3 regions of the Paenibacillus sp. IHB B 3415 genome follow, and region 1 is predicted to be linked to each of the others. Evidence: predicted binding sites of a transcription regulator. Region 1 holds the regulator's gene; each other region holds the start of a gene.
The links. The regulator Rex, encoded in region 1, represses fermentation and respiration genes when NADH is low (regulators of the CRP and FNR family bind a similar motif). The targets are predictions, from matches to a motif close to TTGTGAAATATTTCACAA.
Positions count from the first base shown of each region.

Region 1 (4,758 bases):
ATACAGCACCCGGCACAAATTCAGTGTGTAATAGACTGGCAGATTCATAATGTTCTGCGGCGCATCTCCAATATCACCAAGAATGGAATCCAGGTAGTACTGCCGGTCTACCGGCAGAAATGCTTCCCGTATAGGCTCACCATACAGGATAATCCCCCGCTGATATACGACCGCGAAATGTGCCGCCAGATCGGCATCCTCAAACCCCCCGCACAGATAATGCTCATCATTTCTATACCGGTCCAGATGAAAGTCCGAGAAATGAAACTCAAAAGGTGTTGGATGTACAAAATTCTTCAAATATTTCTTCAGTACTATAGTTAGCTCAACCCCGCGCCGGTTCGGCAGACTGTCGTGATAAGCAATCACTTTTGTGGCCAATTTCCTGCTGACCTCTACAGGCAGCTTGTCGTGTACGACAATCAGCAGATCAATATCACTTCGATCCTGATGAAAGCAGCCCATAGCCAGCGAACCATGCAAATAGATCCCCGACAGATTGGTCCCAAGCTCATCCTTGAACAGTTCCACCGCTTGATCTAAATAAGCCAGAACTTCCATTTTATTCATCCCCCTGTATGCAAATCACGAACGTTTCTGCTGCTGATTTTGTGTATTACAGTATTGCAAATCATATGTATTTCCATATATACGGATTGATACTGTCAGATCTTCAACCGGCTCTCCAGCCGTCAGCTTTACATTTATAATTAAGCCATAGTTAACCCGGAGCCACAAGCGCAAGAATAATTCTAGCCGTTCTCCCCCTAAAATCAACTTTTCATTTCAACAAAAAAGCAGGAGAACAGTGACTCTGTTTCCCCCGCTTAAATTGTAATATACTGCCTGCTGCCGCTTACCGGTTAGGCAGGCTATACCCTTCACCGATGGCACTGCCGTCTGTGAAGCGGTAGAAGCTGTAATAGAACCTGCCGTCCTTTTTGTAGAACAGCTGCCAGGCATATTCTCCGTTATACACTCCCGGCAGCAGCCGCTTAATCGTAATACCCGGAAGCTGGGCAGCTATAATATCACGGATTTGCGCCTCAGAAGTCCCTTTGCTGAGCTCCTCCGCGTATAAATCGTTGTCGCCTCCGGCTGGCTGGCCTTCCTTGGTAAAGCGGACCCAAACCATCAGCTCGGTTCCTGCATCATTTTTTCCGGTAAGCACCCAGTAAATCGCATTTTCATCCCAGACGGATTTCTGTGCTTTGGATACCTCAGTTAAGCCGTCCCGCGCTCTGGCAATCTCTTTGGCTTCACTCCGCTCGTTCCACTGATCCTTCATAATGTAGGCATAAAACTGGCTTAGTCCGAACAGAAGGAGCAGAACCAGGGAAATCCCCAACGGAAGCCATTTTCTCCTCTTCTTCAACATGCAGCTTCCTTTCCATATAACCTGTATTACCGTTTAAGCAGCCCCTCGAACGTTTCCTGCGCTTTGCGGCGGATGGCTTCTTCATCTAGTGTCAGGCATTGTCCGTGCTTCACAACCTGTTTGCCGTTCACCCAGACATGCTCCACATCCTTGCCACTGGCTGAATATACCGCATGGGACAAAAGATCGGTATGCGGCAGCAAATGCGGCTGATCAATATCAATCGCGATGAAGTCGGCCTTCATCCCTGCTGCAAGCCGGCCTACCTGGTTCAGGAAAATAGACTGTGCACCATATTCGGTCGCCATCAGCAGCGCCTCTGGAGCCGGTACTGCTGTAGGATCACCGCTTACGCCTTTGTGAATCAGCGCGGCCAGCCGCATTTCTTCGAACATATCCAGGTTGTTGTTGCTTGCCGCACCGTCCGTACCCAGGGAGACCTTAACTCCTGCTCTAAGCAGCTCAGGAACACGGGCTACTCCGCTGGCCAGCTTCAGGTTGCTGCCGGGATTATGGGATACGCCAACATTGTGGCGGGCCAGAATCTCAATCTCTTCATCGTTCAGATGAACACCGTGGGCGATCAGGGACGGCCGGGTGAACATTCCCAGCTTCTCCAGATGAGCGACCGGACGCAGGCCGTAATCGGCCACATTCTGCTCCACTTCATGACGCGTTTCGGACATATGCGTGTGCATCGGCAGATCAAGATCATGAGCCGCCTGGACAAACTTCATGAAAAACTCCGGAGGACAGGTGTAAGGCGCATGCGGCGAGAGCATCGCAGTAATTCTGCCGTCAGCCTTGCCATGCCAGTTCCGGGCAAAAGCAATCGCCTCAGCCAGCTTGTGATTCTGCACCTCTTCCGGACACAGGCCAATAACACCGCGCATAAGTACTGCACGGATGCCTGACTGCTCTGTAACCTCAGCAACCCGGTCCATATGATCATACATATCGAGGAAGGTCGTAGTGCCGCCCTTCAGCATCTCAAGAACAGACAAAGAGGTTCCCCAGTACACATCTTCACCGGTGAATTTCTCTTCCATCGGCCACATTTTTTCCTGCAGCCAAGCCTGCAGCACCATATCATCGCCGTAGCCGCGCAGCAGCGACATCGCCGCATGGCCGTGGGTGTTGACCAGGCCGGGCATGAACAGCAGACGGCTGCCGTCAATAACCTCTGCGCCCTCTTCAATTACAGGCTTCGCTTCACCTATGTAAGTAATCAGATCATTTTCGATGGTCATATAACCGCTCAGCACCGGCTTATCACTGCCAGGTACCAGAAAACGGCCGTCTTTAATAATGGTTTTATTGCTGCTCATCTTCAGCTTCGTCCTTTCCGTCATGCAAATAATACGCCAGACTCTGCAAATCCGTAGTGAAATCGGCGGCATGAATCCGGATATTAGCCGGAGTCTTAAGAATTACAGGGGCAAAATTCAGGATCGCCTCAATGCCCGAATCTACCAGAATGTCAGCAACGTTCTGTGCTTCACTGTCCGGAACGGTAATAATCCCGATGCGGATGCCCTGTGCACGGATGGTATCCCCCAGCTCACTCATCGGCTGAACAGTCAGCGAGTTGATCTGCTGGCCTACCTTAGGCTCATAAGCATCAAATACAGCTGTAATCTTCATCGTATCCTTCAAGTAGGCATTGTAATTCGACAAGGCGTGGCCGAGATTACCTGCACCTACCAGAGCTACATTAATCTGCTGGTCCAGCTTAAGAATATGTCGGATCTTCTCGATCAGATAAGAGACATCATAACCAATGCCCTTTCTGCCGAAATCACCAAAATAAGCCAGGTCCTTGCGGATCTGGGCGGGGTTGAGATCAAGCTTCTGTCCCAGCTCCTGAGAAGAAACTGTTGAGATTTCACGTTTTTGGAGATCGTTCAGGAAACGCAGGTACACTGGGAGTCTGCGAACGACGGCCTCCGATATTTTATCCGATTTCATGTTTTCTCCTCCTAAAAGTTTGATAGCATATGCTTCGTGATAAGCCGGTTATAGGAACCGTGCTCCGGGACTGCCCGGTGGGCAGCAGCCGTGGAGCGCGGGACTTCAGAACAATAATTACTTATACATAATATCAACCGGCGACGGATTATTAAACCCCGCCATCTTCAAGCCATTCTGCAATCCGCGGAACGATCTGATCCGTCAGCATATGCTCCATCTTGGGACCGGGCAGCGAATACAGGAAATACTTCCCATAATAAGATTCGATTACCCTGGTATCATATACAATAACGATTCCGCGGTCCTGCGCGGTGCGGACCAGCCGCCCGAAGCCTTGCTTGAAGCGGATTACGGCCTGCGGGACGGACAGCTTCATGAACGGATTCTTCTTCTGTGCCTGGAGCAGCTCCGACTTCGCTTCAGCCAGCGGATGATTAGGCGGCTGGAACGGAAGTCTGACAATGGCCAGACAGGTCAAAGCTTCCCCGGGAATATCTACACCTTCCCAGAAGCTGCTCGTACCCAGCAAGACAGACGCCGAACTGTCCTGGAACCGCCGGATCAGCTTGCTCCGGCTGCCGCCTTCTACGCCCTGTCCAAGCACCGCGATATCCTGCGAAGCCAGGGCCTCCTTCAGCGGATCATAGACCTGGCGCAGCATCTTGTAGGAGGTGAAGAGCACAAGCATCCGCCCGCGGGTAGCCACGGCAGTTTCTGCCAGAGAATGGACCAGTGTATCCACAAAGCGGGCATCCCCAATGCTTCCCTTGACACTCGGGAAATCACGGGGAATGACAAGCAGTGCCTGCTCACGGTATTTGAACGGCGACGGAAGCAGGGCTGTCATCAGACGGCCCTGCTCTGCAGCCTCACCAAGACCGAGATTATCTATCATGAACTGGAATGACTTATCCACAGACAAGGTGGCCGAGGTCAGGATGATACTCTTCTTCTTGTCGAAGAACAGCTCCCTGAGCTGGGTGCTCACATCCACCGGAACGGCATACATCTGCAGCGATTTGCCGCGGTAATTGCCGCTCCCCTCCAGCCAGTAGACGATATTCTCGTCGTTCAGTCCCATAAAGAAACGGATCTGCTCCCGGATGGAGGCCAGGTCCTTGAACAACCCGCCGATATCCGTCACAAGACTGTCCGAAGAGGACTGGCTGTCCGTATCACGCATCTCACTAAGCATTTTATCACCCTTGCGGATGATATCGCTCAAGCTGAGATGGAGTGTATTCTCCAGAGCAGCCAGCTCCTCCCACTCTTTGGGCTTCTTGCCCGGCTGCAGGCGTGCGACAAGCTGGCCGGCTTCACCGGCTCCGGCATCGCTGCGTTCAGGCAGCAAGCCGAAGAGCTTGTCGCTAAGTGTATCCCAGGACTCCTTGACGGTAAGCAGATCCGGA
Region 1 covers NZ_JUEI01000098.1:6,094-10,851, reverse strand. The annotation lists gene QW71_RS31205 (aminoglycoside adenylyltransferase domain-containing protein) at 1-561, opposite strand, end outside; gene QW71_RS31200 (DUF5590 domain-containing protein) at 857-1,378, opposite strand; gene QW71_RS31195 (amidohydrolase) at 1,405-2,706, opposite strand; gene QW71_RS31190 (redox-sensing transcriptional repressor Rex) at 2,693-3,346, opposite strand; gene dinG (ATP-dependent DNA helicase DinG) at 3,498-4,758, opposite strand, start outside.

Region 2 (4,758 bases), on a different contig from region 1:
GGATGAAGGGCAAGTTCTTGCGTTAATGCTTTATCGCATAGCATCATTGAATTCACTGTTGCGAAATTCCAAATCACTTCCCGCCTGCCGTGCTATTTATATTCTATAACCGCATCTTCTGCACGTAAAGAAAATAGGTGGATATGACCTGATTCGTTCCCCGCAGGCCGGGGTAATAGTGCATATGAAACACTCCCTATTTATTCGCCGTGAATCCGATTTCGTTCCCCCGAGTCGGATATGCACGGCGAATTTTGTTTTGCCCTGAAGTTATTCCAGGCAGAGTCCGGGGTTACAAGTAGAAACGGCTACGCCGTCCTTAAGAGGACGGTATCCGTTTCAGCGAGAAATAGAAGGATAAGTTATCGTGTGAAACATATAAATTCTTATATTTACAAAAAACACTCCCTGTCTCTCTGCGATTCCCAATACGCCGTCCTTAAGAGGACGGTATCCGTTTCAGCGAGAAATAGAAGGATAAGTTATCGTGTGAAACATATAAATTCTTATATTTACAAAAAACACTCCCTGTCTCTCTGCGATTCCCAAAAAACAGGGTGCCGAGAAGCCAGGAAGTGCTTGGGCCAAACTATTGAACATGCCGGTCATCACCGGCGGATTTTGAATTAAGCGTGTTTCTTCACACCTGCAGCGGAGATTCCTTCAACAGCCGTTACAGCTGCCGGCTCCTTACGCAGGTAAGCCATCCAGTAAGCCGCTGCGACGAAGATCGCGCCGCCCGTAAGATTGCCCAGCCATACCGGGGCAAAGTTGGCGAAATACTGCGCCCACGTGAAATGTCCTTCGAAGATGGCAGCAGGGATAAGGAACATGTTAGCTACAACGTGCTGGAAGCCGATGGCTACAAACGCCATTGTCGGGAACCAGATACCGAGGATTTTTCCGCTGAAATTATCTGCTCCATAGGAGAGCCACACTGCCAGCGCCACGAGCCAGTTACAGCCGATCCCGGAGATAAAGGCCTGCAGGAAGGTCGCATCAATCTTGTGCTCAGCCATACTTACCAGCTTCTCCAGATACACCCCGTCCGATGTAAGGCCAACGACATGACCGAAGAAATAAGCAACGAACAAGGCACCTGCCAGGTTGCTGAGTGTAATCAGCACCAGGTTCTTAATCACTTCCCAGAACGAAATCTTCTTCGCAATAAAAGCAAGCGGCACCGCCATCATGTTGCCTGTCAGCAGCTCGCCTCCGGCAAGCAGCACCAGTATCAGCCCTACCGGGAATACCGCAGCTCCGATGAAGTTAGCGATGGACCCCCACTCTGCAGGCGCACCGGCAATGACACGAATATCCAGCAAAAATCCGAGCGCGATAAACGCTCCTCCCAGGAAACCAAGAATAAGTACAGTGCTGAGCGGATTGTGCGCTTTCTTGACTCCGTTCTCTACCGTTACTTCGGCGATCCCCTGCGGTTTGTTATAAGCCATGATTCCTATCCCCTTCTAATTACTTAAAATTTGTTCCTTTATGCCATTGTAACGTGATCACAATCACATTAACGTGATAAAAATCACTCTCAGAAAACCTAAGTGAAAGTTTTCACTGACATGTCAAATTTACCATAAAAGGTTAGGCGGCGGAATATTTTTCTCATTCGGACCCGGAATTAATAGTTAAAACCACAAAAAAAAGGAGCCCTTGCGGGCCCCGGCGAAATCAGGGGGTTTAGATGTGTACTGGTTCTTTAACGGCAACTGTCTTGGGTAGTGCCTGAAGTCCTGCAGTGTTCAGGAAGTTCCAAGGCTTGTTGTAATGCGGCTGGAAGAAGAAATCAATGAAGGCCAGCTGATCCACGGTCATTTTATTCTGAATACAAACCGATACGGTATTGATCGACTGCGTCAGATCCATCTTGGACATAATCTGTGCCCCAAGAATGCGGCGGGTCGCACGTTCGAATACGACTTTTACCTGAACCTGCTCGAATGTCGGCATAAACTCCGGACGGTAGTTGTCAATCAGCATTACACTTTCAGCATCCATACCCTCGGCTTTGGCGGCCTCCTCTGTAAGTCCGGTACCGGCAATATTGTCTTCATAAATCTTGATGCCTGATGTTCCCTGCGTGCCCATATAAGGAATCGTGTTCGAGACCAGATTGCGGGCTACCAGTGTCCCCATGCGTACAGCGTTCGTAGCGAGCGGGATATAGGCATGTTTACCGGTCGGGTTGTAATGAATCGCACAGCTGTCACCAGCGGCATATACATCCGGCAGGCTGGTCTGCATGTAATCGTTGACCATAATAGCGCCGTTCGGAAGCATATCGACTTGACCCTTGAGCAGCTCTGTATTCGGACGGAAGCCGATGCAGAGAATGACCAGGTCGGTTTCATGCTCTCCCTTGCTTGTAATGACCTTAGTCACTTTGCCGTTCTCTCCGGCGAATGCTGCAACCTTCTCTCCAAGCGCAAGCTTGATGCCGTGCTCTTCAAGAGATTGTTGAATCGGAGCCGTAAATTCCTCATCCAGATATTTGCTCAGAATGCGGTCTTCCCCGTCGATCAGGGTAACTTCCTTGCCGTTCATCTGAAAAGCTTCAACCAGCTCAACGCCGATATATCCGGCTCCGACTACTGTAATTCTTGTCACCTTCTGCGCTTGTTCAATAATGGTGTTGGAGTGATTATAATTCTTCGAGAGCAGAATCCCCTCCAGCTCTATACCTTCCAGCTTAGGCACAATCGGCCATGAGCCTGTTGTCATAATTAGCTTATCGTACGTATCTTCAAATTCTTCACCTGTAGCGAGGTTGCGGGCCTTCAATGTTTTGCGGGCGGTATCCACATTCGTCACTTCATGGCGCATCTTCGTTTGCACACCCAGTGCTGCAAGCTGTTCCGGGGAAGAATAGAACAATCCCTGCGGGTCCTTGACGACTCCCCCTACGTAAAGCGCAATGCCGCAAGACAAGAACGATATGTTATCGTTGCGCTCGTAAACCGTAATCTGGGCATCCGGGTACAGCTGTGCGGTATTAACAATTGCGGCGGTTCCGGCGTGTGTACATCCAATGACTGCTACTTTCATGATTTCTTCCTCCTCCAATTTACAAGCCTGTTTCTCTGTAGTTGTGATTAATTTCACTTTATACACTGATTATATTGTGATATTTATCACATTACAAGTGCTTTTGTGAATTTCCTCACATTGTTCACAATTTCAATTTTTAATTATCTACACGAGTTTCTTTTCTTCTTGCATTAGCTTCCCCCGCCAGTAGGACATTATGTCTGTCAGCAGCAGGAAGCAGCGTTAGGATGTGGAACTGTATAAATTCTAATCTTTACAGCAAAAAAGCCCCACTTCACCGCAAACCTTCTGCGGAACAAGTGAGGCTCTATCGAATGGATGGCTGCCGCCTTCCTGCAGCCAAAAAACCTTTTATTCCAAACCGGAAATCACACCATCTTCATCGACCAGCAGCCCTTCTGCAGCCGGTTTGGCGGGTAGGCCCGGCATCGTGACAATGTTCCCTGTGATGACTACAGCAAATCCTGCGCCAAGGGACAGCGTAATGTCCCGGACACCCATGGTGAAGCCTTCCGGTGCTCCAAGCAGCCTCGGCTGATCAGAGAAGGAATATGGCGTTTTGGCCATACAGACCTGAAGCTGGTGCAAGCCCAGCCTGTCAATAACAGCCAGACTGCGTTTGGCTGCCGGAGAGAAGGCCACTTCTGCGCCATGGTAGATTTCGGTGACGATTTTATTGATTTTGGACGGGATGTCCAGGTTGTCTTCATACAGCGGCGCGAACTTTACGGCCTCTTCCCGGTCCAGCAGCTTCTTCAGCTCCTGCGCCAGTTCCTGCCCGCCTGCGCTTCCTTCAGCCCATACCTTGGATACCGCAGCGGGCACACCCAGCCGGCGGCAGGCCTCCAGCACATCGTTAATCTCCGCCGGGGCATCCCCTTCAAAGTGATTGAGGGCAACGAGTACAGGCACACCGAATTTGCCAAGATTCTCAATATGGCGCTCCATATTGGACAATCCGGAGAGCAGCGCTGCCCGGTTGCCGGCATACAGCTCCTCCTTGCGGACGCCTCCGTTATATTTCAGTGATTTCACTGTAACCACCAGCACTGCGGCTGAAGGGGTCAGGCCGGCCTGGCGGCATTTAATATCCATGAACTTCTCGGCACCAAGATCTGCGCCAAAGCCCGCTTCAGTCACTACCACGTCTCCCAGCTTCAGGGCGTACCGGGTTCCGATTACACTGCTGCAGCCGTGGGCAATATTGGCAAAGGGTCCGCCATGCACAATCACGGGCGTGCCTTCAAGCGTCTGCACCAGATTAGGCTTGACCGCTTCCTTGAGCAGTGCAGTCATTGCTTCAACGGCTCCGATGTCCTTCGCGGTTATTGGCTGTCCCAATTGGTCATATCCAACCAGCATCCGGCTCAGCCGTTTTTTCAGATCCGCGAGGTCATTGCAGAGGCACAGCACAGCCATAATCTCAGACGCCGTCGTGATCTGGAAGCCGCTCTCCCGCACCGTCCCGTTGCCGTCGCCAAGACCGGTCACAATATTCCGCAGGCTGCGGTCATTCATATCCATCACACGCTTCCAGACCATCCGCTGCGGGTCCAGGTTCAAGGCGTTGCCCTGAAAAATATGATTATCGATCATCGCGGAGAGCAGGTTATGCGCGGAGGTCACCGCATGGATATCCCCGGTGAAATGCAGATTAATCTCGTCTGCCGGAACAATCTGCGCCTTGCCTCCGCCGGT
Region 2 covers NZ_JUEI01000102.1:31,272-36,029, forward strand. The annotation lists gene QW71_RS31940 (formate/nitrite transporter family protein) at 627-1,454, opposite strand; gene QW71_RS31945 (FAD-dependent oxidoreductase) at 1,693-3,057, opposite strand; gene QW71_RS31950 (formate--tetrahydrofolate ligase) at 3,412-4,758, opposite strand, start outside.
Region 2: QW71_RS31940 (formate/nitrite transporter family protein) is a predicted target of Rex. The motif match lies at 1,555-1,572, and genes of this name have one in related genera.

Region 3 (4,758 bases), on a different contig from region 1:
CAGCTGCAGAACCCGGTATTCTCCACTGAAGATATCAGCAGCCAGGCGCCGATCTCGCGGATATCCGTCCGCAAATATCTGGCGTTTCTGACCGAGGCAGGCATTCTCGAGATGGAGCTCAGCTACGGCGCGGTAGGCAGACCGGTATATATGTACAAGGTGAAGCCGGAGGGGCATGAACTTATAAGTAAATATAGGTGAGCGGCTGGTAAATTGGGTAACTGGTGGTTAATGGAGGGCCTTCGGGTCCTTTTTTTGTTGCCTGGGAGATTGTGTGATCGGAAAAATTGTTGATATTTCAAGCCTGTAAGTGAAGCGGACTGAGAAGCCGCTATATCTCCAAATAACCTTTTTATGAGGATGAAACGGACTGAGAATCCCTTATCCTGTTCATTCGAGCCCGAAATGAGGTATATCTGGTCAAATAAGCGATTCTGAGTCCGATTAGTCAACGAATCCGCCTAATCTGCCCAAATAACGGAATTTCAGTCCTCTACACCAGGATTTATTCGATTTGAAAAGATAAGGATTCGTATCTCCCCCTGAGGGAAATAAGGAGAATTGAAATCAGAGCTTCAAAATATCGATGGGAACTGGAGTCATGGCTGCCCCACCACTGCCAGCTATGACTCCATGTTTATACAGCCCCGCAATCAGGCAAAAGCCAGCTTCAATGCCTGCGGATGGAAGGAACCCATAATTTTATAAGCTTTTAAATGCGGATTGTTCATATCATTATCGTAAATAATCATATGCTGTCTGCCCTTGAGGATAATATCAAACCGCTGCTTCCGGTCTGCCTGTACGATGATAATATAATAGCTGTATTTGTTGTCTGTACTTACATTCCGCGCTGATTTCATTAACCGGACGTCGGCGAAATCATCACATATTTGTTTGATGGCCTCCGGCTCCGTAACCACAATATCCTTCTGTTCGCCGGGAACAGAGGACAGACGGGTGATTTCAAGGGAGGCAATATCCTCCAGCCGGATGGTTCTGGCCACCACTTTTTTGAAGGAAGTGTAACGGTTTGCTGTATAGGTCATTAGAGAAACACCAGCTGCGGTCAGGATGGCGCCGGCAAGCATATATTTTTTGCTTTTGTCCATGGTTCTGTTCCTCCTAGTCATACGATTGTGTAAGTCCCAATTATAAAACTATAAACATCCGCACGCAAATTCACTTACTTTAATTGGAGTTAAAGTAACGGCACTGTATTTGAAGATTATGAAGTCACTTTGTATAAAATCTAGCCTGTTGTCCTATACAAGCCTTGAAACAGTCCACCTAAAGGCCGTTTTTTATATTTATAAATGAAAGAAGAATTAAATATGGTGAACATAAGTGAAATCTCTACTGGAGAAAAATGCCTTGCCCCCTTAAAGAAGCGTTCTGACGCTTTTTGAGGGGTTTTTTTAATATACATCAACAATTTGACACCAGCTGCCCATGAGTATAAAATAATAATAAATGATAGATAAATATATCATTATATTCATAAAGATATCACTTAATCTACAGCAAAGGCAGGCCTATGTTCATGAAACCCAGTGTTAAGGACAATAAACGGAAAGCTATTCTGGACGCAGCAACGGAGCTGCTGGCGTTGAAGCCGACGGCTACGCTGCAGGAGATCGCGGATCATGCTCAAATCGGCATTGCGACGCTGCATCGCTATTTCTCTACAAGGGAGCTGCTGCTGGATGCGCTGGCGCTGAATGCCATCGGGCTGGTGGATGAAGCGCTTGAAGGAATCATGAATGATGACAGCGATATGCTCCGCTTCCTGACGGAGGTGTTCGAGGCGCTGATTCCTTTGGGCAGCAAGATGTCTTTTCTCAGCTTCGCGGCATCGGTTGACGAGAATCCTAATATTCTTGCCGAGGAAGCCCGCATCAAGCAACCGCTGCGGGAAGCTGTGGAAGGGTGGCAGACACGCGGTCTGCTGAATGCCGCGATGCCCGCCCACTGGATGATAACCGTCATGTATAATCTGCTGTTCGTTGCCTGGCAGGAGATCCAGAATGGCAATCTTGCGAAGAATGATGCTCCGCAATTGTTGGTATCCACCGTCATTCAAGGCTTCGGCGCCCCAGGACGAAGCGGTAGCTGAAGCAACATAAAGGAGGAAGCTGTATGTCAACGTTAGACGTAGAGATTGTCGACCGCCTGGAAGAAGTGCAAAAAGGCGAGGTTGCCAGACTGTTTTATCAGGCTTTTGCCTTGAAATTCAATGCCCTGTGGATATTTACCCGCAATGAGAAGCAAGTCGTGGAGGTGTTGTGCCGGAGTCTGCGTTATGAGAACGGTCTGTATGCGGTACGCGAGGGAAGGGTGGTTGGATTCGTCGGTCTGGAAAAAGGAGACGGCTTCTTCGCAACGCTGGGTTACGGGGCTCTCAGACATTCGTTCGGCATAGCGGGCGGCGCGTGGCGTTATGCAGCCTACGGTATATATCGTATGTTTCACGGCGGCGTTCCGAAGGACTCCATTCATATTGATCCGCTCGTCGTCTCCTGTGAGGCAAGAGGGCTGGGGATCGGAACCCGGCTGCTGGAAGCGTCCTTTGCCTTAACCCGGTCGGCGAACCGCAACAAGATGTTGCTGGAGGTCGTTGACACCAATCCGCAAGCCAAAAAGCTCTATGAGCGGCTCGGCTTCAAAACCTTCAAGGTGCAGAATACCGGGCTGTTCACGGCAAAAGCCGGCTTTGCCAAAGTGCTGCATATGGAGAAGCTGCTGGACTAGCGCGTGCCCCCTTCCCGATCCGCAAGAGGATCGGGAAGCTTCCCGATCCGCAAGAGGATCGGGAAGTTTTGTTTCTTTCGGAAATGATGATAGCAAGCCGGGAGGTTAGGGGCCGAGAGAGGTAAGACAATAGTTGGATTTTCAACACTTGCTGATGAATGATGGGATCGTGTTGGAGCAGCAGTTGGACAAACAGCACTTAAATGCTCACCAATCCTGCAAAGTGGCAAAAATTAACAACAGTAGATGCTGTTTGTCCGCTTACTTTAGTTACTTAATGATTTCTTTAATTACGTAAGCTTCCAAGGACGGCCCTTTTGCGGATATGATAATTGTGAAAATATGCACAAGGGGGCAAGCGTTACTATGAAAAAGAGATTTGCAGCGACTCTTATACTCGTTCTTTCCGTTATGCTGGTTATCGCAGGCTGCGGTAACAACAATGCTAACGGCAGTGTCAATGAGAGCAAGGGTAAGAACAGCGCAACCACAGAGCCTGCAGCAACCACTGCACCTGAAGAGACAGCCGAAGCCGTATCGGGAGCATCCGAAGCGAGCTATACACCGTACGATCAGTTAAAAGATAAATATGATATCATCATTGTCGGCGCAGGCGGTGCCGGAATGTCGGCGGCGCTGGAAGCAAAGGCTAACGGCATGAACCCGGTTATTCTCGAGAAAATGCCGGTTGCCGGCGGTAATACTACCAAATCCTCTTCGGGTATGAACGCTTCGCAGACGAAGTTCCAGAAGGAGCAGGGCATCGAGGACACCAATGATCTGTTCTATGAAGAGACACTGGCAGGCGGCCATGATACGAACAACAAGGAGCTGCTCCGCTTTTTCGTGGACAATTCCGCAAGTGCCATTGACTGGCTGGATTCGATCGGCATCCGCTTGAACAATATTACGATTACCGGCGGAATGAAAGAGAAGCGTACCCACCGTCCGGAAGACGGCTCAGCAGTCGGTCAATATCTGGTTGCCGGACTCGTAAGAAATGTACAAGAGCAAGGGATTCCATTGTTCGTTAATGCGGACGTGAAGGAACTTACAGTGCAGGATGGCAAAGTGAACGGCGTCAAGGTGCTGTTTAACCAGGCCGATGAGAAAACAATTACCGGATCAGCAGTGATCGTAACAACCGGCGGCTTCGGCGCCAATATGGAGATGATTACCGAAGTCAGACCTGACCTCGAAGGTTATGTGACCACGAACCAGATCGGCAGCACCGGCGACGGCATCCGGATGATTGAACAGGTTGGCGGCACAACGGTAGATCTGGATCAGATTCAGGTTCACCCGACCGTACAGCAGGAGAAATCCTACCTGATCGGTGAAGCGGTCCGGGGCGAAGGCGCAATCCTCGTATCCAGTGAGGGTAAACGTTTCGGCAACGAAATGGATACCCGTGATAAAGTAACAGCTTCCATCAATACACTTCCGGAGAAATCAGCGTATCTGGTGTTTGATTCCGGCGTGAAATCCCGCGTCAAAGCGGTGGACCAGTACATCAAGATGGGTGTTGTCAAAACAGCCGATACCACCCGGGCGCTGGCAGAACAAATGAATGTTCCGGCAGATCAGCTGAAAACGACGGTAGATACCTGGAACAGCGCAGTGAAGAATAAGTCGGATGCGGAATTCGGCAGAACTACAGGTATGGACAATGATCTGTCCGGCGCACCGTATTATGCGATCCAAATCGGCCCGGGAATCCACTACACTATGGGTGGTGTGGTGATTAACACAAATACAGAGGTCTTGAACAAAGACGGCAAAGCGATCACAGGACTTTTTGCAGCAGGTGAGGTAGTCGGCGGATTACACGGCCAGAACCGGATCGGCGGGAACTCTGTAGCCGAAATCATTATTTTCGGACGCCAGGCAGGGATCAAATCTGCTGAATTTGTAAAAGCGCAATAAGCTATTATTCCATATTGTCGGGTTTATCATAAAAAAGGGATGCTCCGCAGCCGTCAGGCTCGCGGACATCCCTTTTTGCGT
Region 3 covers NZ_JUEI01000092.1:6,618-11,375, reverse strand. The annotation lists gene QW71_RS30455 (response regulator) at 1-201, shown strand, start outside; gene QW71_RS30450 (hypothetical protein) at 654-1,112, opposite strand; gene QW71_RS30445 (TetR/AcrR family transcriptional regulator) at 1,544-2,116, shown strand; gene QW71_RS30440 (GNAT family N-acetyltransferase) at 2,140-2,751, shown strand; gene QW71_RS30435 (flavocytochrome c) at 3,118-4,677, shown strand.
Region 3: QW71_RS30435 (flavocytochrome c) is a predicted target of Rex. The motif match lies at 3,084-3,101, and genes of this name have one in related genera.